3 regions of the Mycobacterium sp. NPDC004974 genome follow, and region 2 is predicted to be linked to each of the others. Evidence: riboswitches for the same ligand, from Rfam matches in the RefSeq annotation. Region 2 holds a riboswitch; each other region holds the start of a gene.
The links. Region 2 has a riboswitch for glycine ahead of gcvP (aminomethyl-transferring glycine dehydrogenase). Riboswitches for the same ligand answer to the same signal wherever they lie in the genome.
Positions count from the first base shown of each region.

Region 1 (2,197 bases), on a different contig from region 2:
CCCCAAGACGCTGGACCGCCAGATCCACGTGCACGTCCCCGCGGGCGCGGTGCCGAAGGACGGTCCCTCGGCCGGCGTCACGATGGTGACGGCACTGGTGTCGATGGCGACCGGCCGGCAGGTGCGCGGCGATGTCGGCATGACCGGTGAGGTCACGCTGAACGGCCGGGTGCTGCCGATCGGCGGCGTCAAGCAGAAGCTGCTCGCGGCACAGCGAGCCGGTCTGAAGACGGTGTTCATCCCGGTGCGCAACGAGCCCGACCTGGACGACGTGCCGGCCGAGGTGCTCGATGCGCTGGAGGTCAGGCCCATGACCGACGTGGCTGACATCATCGCGGCGGCGCTGGAGCCGGCTGCCGAGCTCGCGACAGCCGCCGCGTAAGGACGGCCACCGCTCGGGCGACCGTGAATGTGCGCAGGTGACTGCCGGTCACCGTACAGACACGGTCGCTCGGCGGGCAGGGCTTGACCAGGGGGGGTGCGCATTCCGCACTCGGCTGCTAACGTGACGCGCGGCACACTCCGGGTTCGGGGTGGCCCACAACTCAAGATGCCGTTGAGTCGCGGCGGGAGAGTCCCGCCCCATCCAGCCGGCGGGCGCCGCAGGAGCAAATCCTCCCCAGGAATCTCTCAGGCCCCCGTATCGCCGCGACTAGGCACCTCTGGAAAGCAGTCGGCCAGTCCAGGACCGGCTCACCGAAGGGGCAGGTGAAGCGCCGATAGCGGCGGTTCGTGAAAACTCTCAGGTTCAAAACGACAGAGCGGGGAGGCGCCCGCAGTCCGCGCGCCCCATGGGGCCTGAGATCCTTAGGTTGTTATGTCCCAATCCAGTGATCTGTCCGCTGATTCAGCGGAATCGCCGGCATCGTCCGGCGAGCCACAACACCTCTCGCGCCAGCTGTCCAACCGGCACATCCAGCTGATCGCGATCGGCGGTGCGATCGGAACGGGCCTGTTCATGGGGTCCGGCAAGACCATCTCGCTGGCCGGCCCGTCGGTCCTCTTCGTCTACATGATCATCGGCTTCATGCTGTTCTTCGTGATGCGGGCCATGGGCGAGCTGCTGCTGTCCAACCTGCATTACAAGTCCTTCGCCGACTTCGCCGCCGACCTGCTCGGCCCGTGGGCCGGCTTCTTCACCGGCTGGACGTACTGGTTCTGCTGGATCGTCACGGGCGTTGCCGACGTCGTGGTGATCGCCGGGTATGTGGCCTTCTGGTGGCCGGATCTCCCGCTGTGGATACCGGCACTCGCGACGGTCGTGGTGCTGATCGGTCTGAATCTGCCTACTGTGCGAGCCTTCGGTGAGACCGAGTTCTGGTTCGCCCTGATCAAGATCATCGCGATCGTGACGTTGATCGTCATCGGCCTTGTCATGATCTTCACCAGTTTCGAAGCGCCCACCGGCGCCCAGGCCTCGTTCGCCAATCTGTGGAACGACGGCGGGTTCTTCCCCACCGGCCCAATGGGATTCGTGGCAGGCTTCCAGATCGCCACCTTCGCGTTCGTCGGAATCGAATTGGTGGGCACCACCGCGGCCGAGGCCAAGGACCCCGAACGCAACCTGCCCAAGGCGATCAATTCGATCCCCGTACGCGTCATGCTCTTCTACGTCGTCGCCCTGACCGTCATCATCGCGGTCACGCCGTGGCGCGAGATCGATCCCAAACTCAGCCCGTTCGTGGCCATGTTCAGCCTCGCAGGCCTGGGCATCGCGGCATCGGTGGTCAACTTCGTGGTGCTGACCTCGGCGACGTCGTCGGCCAACTCCGGCATCTATTCGACCTCCCGGATGGTCTACGGCCTGGCCACCGAAGGTGACGCGCCGAGTCTGTTCGGCCGGCTCACCTCGCGGCGCGTGCCCGCAAACGCATTGTTCCTGTCCGGGGTGTTTCTGCTGTCGGGTGTGGTCATGGTCGTGGCCGGCGACTCGATCGTCGCGGCCTTCACGTTGGTCACGACCATCTCGTCGCTGTGCTTCATCTTCGTCTGGTCGGTCATCCTGATCAGCTATCTCGTGTACCGGAAACGCCGGCCGGAACTGCACGAGGCCTCGAAGTTCAAGATGCCCGGCGGCGTCGTGATGTGCTACGTCGTCCTGGCTTTCTTCGCCTTCCTGATCGTGGCGTTCGCGTTGAAGGAAGACACCCTGCAGGCCGAGCTGGTGACGCCGGTGTGGTTCCTGGTCCTGGGTATC
Region 1 covers NZ_JBSGAQ010000010.1:69,227-71,423, forward strand. The annotation lists gene lon (endopeptidase La) at 1-382, shown strand, start outside; glycine riboswitch at 558-656, shown strand; gene cycA (D-serine/D-alanine/glycine transporter) at 818-2,197, shown strand, end outside.
Region 1: another riboswitch for glycine. It lies ahead of cycA (D-serine/D-alanine/glycine transporter); the one in region 2 lies ahead of gcvP (aminomethyl-transferring glycine dehydrogenase).

Region 2 (2,197 bases):
GGGAAGGGCACCTTCGCCCGGATCGCCGACATCCACGAGGTGTCCGACTATGACATCGCGATCCTCGGCGTGCCCTTCGACGGCGGCACTTCCTACCGGCCCGGTGCCCGGTTCGGTCCGATGGCCGTCCGCCAGGCCGCGCGCACGCTTCGCCCCGGCTATCACGTCGAACTCGGCGTCGCGCCGCTCGACCATGTGCAGGTTGTCGACGCCGGCGACGTCGCGGTCACGCCGTACAACATCGCCGAGGCCTGCCAGCAGATCCAGGATCATGCCTCCGACATCCTGGCCGGCGGCGACCGCCGGATCGTGTCGATCGGCGGTGACCACACCATCGCGCTGCCGAACCTGCGGGCCCTGCACGCCAAGCACGGTCCCGTCGCGCTGGTCCACTTCGACGCCCACCTGGACACCTGGGACACCTACTTCAACGCCCCGGTCACCCACGGCACGATCTTCCGGCGGGCGTTCGAGGAAGGGCTGCTCATCGAGGATCACTCGATCCACGTCGGCATCCGCGGCCCGATCTACGACCAGATCGACCTCGACGACGACGCCCGCATGGGGTTCAAGATCATCCGGGCCGGTGACCTCGACGTGATCGGCACGGACGCGGCCGTCGACGTGGTGCGCCGCCGGGTCGACGACCTCCCGGTGTACCTGTCGATCGACATCGACGTGCTCGACCCGGCCTTCGCCCCGGGCACCGGCACTCCCGAAGCCGGTGGCCTCACCTCGCGCGAACTGCTGAAGATGCTGCGCAAGATGTCCGGGCTCAACATCGTCGGCGCCGACGTCGTCGAGGTGGCCCCCGCCTACGACCATGCCGAGATCACGACCGTGGCAGCGGCCACCGTGGTGTTCGACATCGTGTCGCTCATGGTCGCTGGACGGGTGTCAAATCTGCCCGTCAACGGAGAAGTTGCGGCCACAGCGCCGTAATCGAGTAGCATCCGTCACATAACTCAATACGTCGTTGACGCATTGTGGGAGAACCTCCGATTCCGGAGGCGCCGTAGGAGCAACTCCTCCCCGGGAATCTCTCAGGCCCAATACCGCAGTGTCGAGACAACTCTGGAGAACAGCGCTATCGCGCTTACCGAAGGGGACAAGCGCAACGCGCTAAAGCTCTCAGGTTTCAGGACAGAGCGGGGAGGTGTCACTTCACGACGCATCGTGTAATCGCGATGCCCGAAACCGGAGTCACCTCATGCCTGAGTGCACCGCAATTGTCAACGACGACAGCTCTTTTCGCGACCGCCACATCGGCCCCGACCGTGTGGGCGAGCGGCACATGCTGGACGCTCTCGGGTTCGCAACCACCGATGAGTTGATCGACAGCGCGGTGCCGCAGCAGATCCGCTGCCCCGAAGACTTGCGGCTGCCCGCCGCGCGGTCCGAACAGCAGGTGCTCGCGGCGCTGCGCGAGCTGGCCGACCGCAATCAACAGCGGATTCAGATGATCGGTCTGGGGTATTCCGACACCATCACTCCCGCTGTCCTGCGCCGCAACATGCTCGAGTCGCCTGCCTGGTACACCGCCTACACGCCGTACCAGCCGGAGATCTCGCAGGGCCGACTGGAGGCGCTGCTCACCTTCCAGACGTTGATCGAAGACCTCACCGCGTTGCCGGTGGCCGGTGCATCGCTGCTGGATGAGGCCACCGCGGTGGTGGAGGCGATGCTGTTGATGCGACGGGCCAACAAGTCCGTGTCGTCCAACCGTGTGGTTCTGGACGCCGATTGCCTGCCGCAGACGCTCGCGGTGGTGCGCGGGCGGGCCGAGGCCGTCGGCATCGAGGTCGTGGTCGCCGATCTGACCGAGGCGCTGCCGGACGGTGACGCCTTCGGTGTGGTCTTCCAGTCCCCGGGTGCGAGCGGACTGGTCCGTGACCTCGCCCCGCTCATCGCCGCGGCGGGCGAACGCGGCATGCTCACCACGGTCGCCGCCGACCTGCTGTCGCTGACCCTGATCACGGCCCCCGGCGAGCAGGGCGCGGACATCGCGGTCGGCTCGGCTCAGCGATTCGGCGTGCCGCTGTTCTTCGGCGGACCCCACGCCGGGTACATGGCGGTGCGATCCGGTTTGGAGCGCATGCTGCCCGGCCGCCTGGTCGGCGTATCGGTCGATGTCGACGGCAAGCCCGCCTACCGGCTCGCACTGCAGACCCGTGAGCAGCACATCCGCCGCGACAAG
Region 2 covers NZ_JBSGAQ010000002.1:134,611-136,807, reverse strand. The annotation lists gene speB (agmatinase) at 1-942, shown strand, start outside; glycine riboswitch at 1,065-1,157, shown strand; gene gcvP (aminomethyl-transferring glycine dehydrogenase) at 1,211-2,197, shown strand, end outside.

Region 3 (2,197 bases), on a different contig from region 2:
CTGCTCACGAGTCTGCAGCGCCAGGCGGTACGCCGGGGCCCCGTCCGCGTCGACGGACACGCCGACCAACCGGCCCGGAAGCTGCCGGGCGTGCTTGGCGTGCACGGCGAGATAACCGGCGTGCGGACCGCCGAATCCCATTGGCACACCGAACCGTTGGCTGGTTCCGAAGGCCACGTCGGCCCCGATCTCCCCCGGCGGGGTGATCACGGTCAGCGCGAGCAGATCGGCGCCGACGGCGACGAGCGCGTCCCGCTCGTGGGCCGCACTGATCAGTCCAGCCCAGTCATCGACACGTCCGCTCGCTCCCGGCAGTTGCACGATGACGCCGAAGAACTCGCCGTCCGGAAGTCCCTGGCGCAGATCGGCCGTGACGATCTCGATGCCGAGCGGCTCCGCACGGGTGGCCAGCACGGCCGCGGTCTGCGCATACACGTCGGTGTCGACCAGCAGTCGATTCGCCTTCGACTTGGTCGCGCGGTGCATCAGCGTCATGGCCTCGGCCGCGGCGGTGCCCTCGTCGAGCATCGAGGCGTTCGCCACCTCGAGTCCGGTCAGATCCGACACCATGGTCTGGAAGTTCAGCAGCGCCTCGAGGCGGCCCTGGCTGATCTCGGGCTGATACGGCGTGTACGCGGTGTACCAGGCGGGGTTCTCAAGAATGTTGCGCCGCAGCACAGCGGGCGTGAAGGTGTCGAAGTAGCCCTGGCCGATCATCGAGACCGCGGTCGTATTGGAGTCGGCCAACGCGCGCAACTCGGCCAGCGACTCCTCTTCGGTGGCCGGCGCGGGCAGACCCTCCAGGCCCGGGGCGACACCACCGGAGGACAGCGCGTCGAGGATGCCTGCCGGAAGCGCCTTGGCGGCGAGCTCGTCGAGGGAGGCCACGCCGATCACGTCGAGCATGGTGCTGACGGCGGAGGCGTCCGGGCCGATGTGACGATCGGCGAAACGCGATTGATGCTGGTCGGACACGACACTCTCCTGAGGCGCAGACGTGCTCAGACGTCGTAGCAGTCCCTCTCCCTCTGTCGTCGACCCGGTCCGGGCGCCTGAGAGATTCAGCCCCGGTACAGGACTTTTCCCCATGGGCGGGTACCCGATGGGCACCACTTTCCAGAGGCATCGGGGCCTGGCGCGGTCCTGGGTGCCTGAGAGGTTGACGGAGAGGTATTGCTCCTTCGGCGTCCGTGGCTGGCTGTCACGAAACTCTCCCGCACGAGGGCGATGCGTCGATAATTCTACCGGCCGCTCACCTATGCCCGCGAACAGACGCGCAGCTGCCCCACATCGCTGGATGCGGGGCAGCTAGGTGTCTGTTCGCGAGGGGAGATCAGCCGATCTTGCGGTCGCGGCTTTTGCGGCGCGACGCCAACTCATCCTCGGGTGATGCGATGGACTCGCCGCCGTCGGCACGCTCGCCCGGGAAGTCGGCGATGGTGCCGGTCAACTCACGCATGGCGCCGGATACCGCGATGCCGAACACGCCCTGGCCGCCCTGCAGCAGATCGACAACCTCTTCGGCCGAGGTGCACTCATAGACCGTGGTGCCGTCGGAGAACAGGGTGATGTTGGCCAGATCCTGCACGCCCCGCTGACGTAGGTGGTCGACCGCGACCCGGATGTTGTGCAACGAGATACCGGTGTCCAGCAACCGCTTGACGATCTTGAGGACCAGGACGTCCTTGAACGAATACAGGCGCTGGCTGCCCGAGCCGGCCGCGCCGCGGATCGAGGGAACCACCAGGGAGGTGCGGGCCCAGTAATCGAGCTGCCGGTAGGTGATACCGGCGATCTGGCATGCACTGGGACCGCGGTAACCGACCAGTTCGTCGGGCACCGAATCGTCGGGGAACAGGCCTCCCTGCACGGGTTCGCCAGATGGCCTGACGGGCGGCTCCGCGCCGCTCCCGGTGGTCAGATCCAGCTCTTCCTGCCGTGGCGTGTCACCCACTGTGAATCCTCTCGCCGTTCGAACTCGCACGCACCGTACTCCTATGTCCTGCAACGCGGCGATCTCTGCCGCGACGGTTTGCTGCGAGCTCGAATGTGTCGAGCATACGCTTCCCGCCGGGCCCTGATTGCCCGCTGCGAAGAAAGTATGGCGCCCGAATTCCCGCCGGATTGTCTCCCGCGCCGCGTGTTGACACCGGTATGCGCACTTGAGACGTATCCGTGATCTGCGGCCGCGCAGCGG
Region 3 covers NZ_JBSGAQ010000010.1:118,897-121,093, forward strand. The annotation lists gene gcvP (aminomethyl-transferring glycine dehydrogenase) at 1-975, opposite strand, end outside; glycine riboswitch at 1,129-1,227, opposite strand; gene ACWEFV_RS21740 (MerR family transcriptional regulator) at 1,334-1,954, opposite strand.
Region 3: another riboswitch for glycine. It lies ahead of gcvP (aminomethyl-transferring glycine dehydrogenase); the one in region 2 lies ahead of gcvP (aminomethyl-transferring glycine dehydrogenase).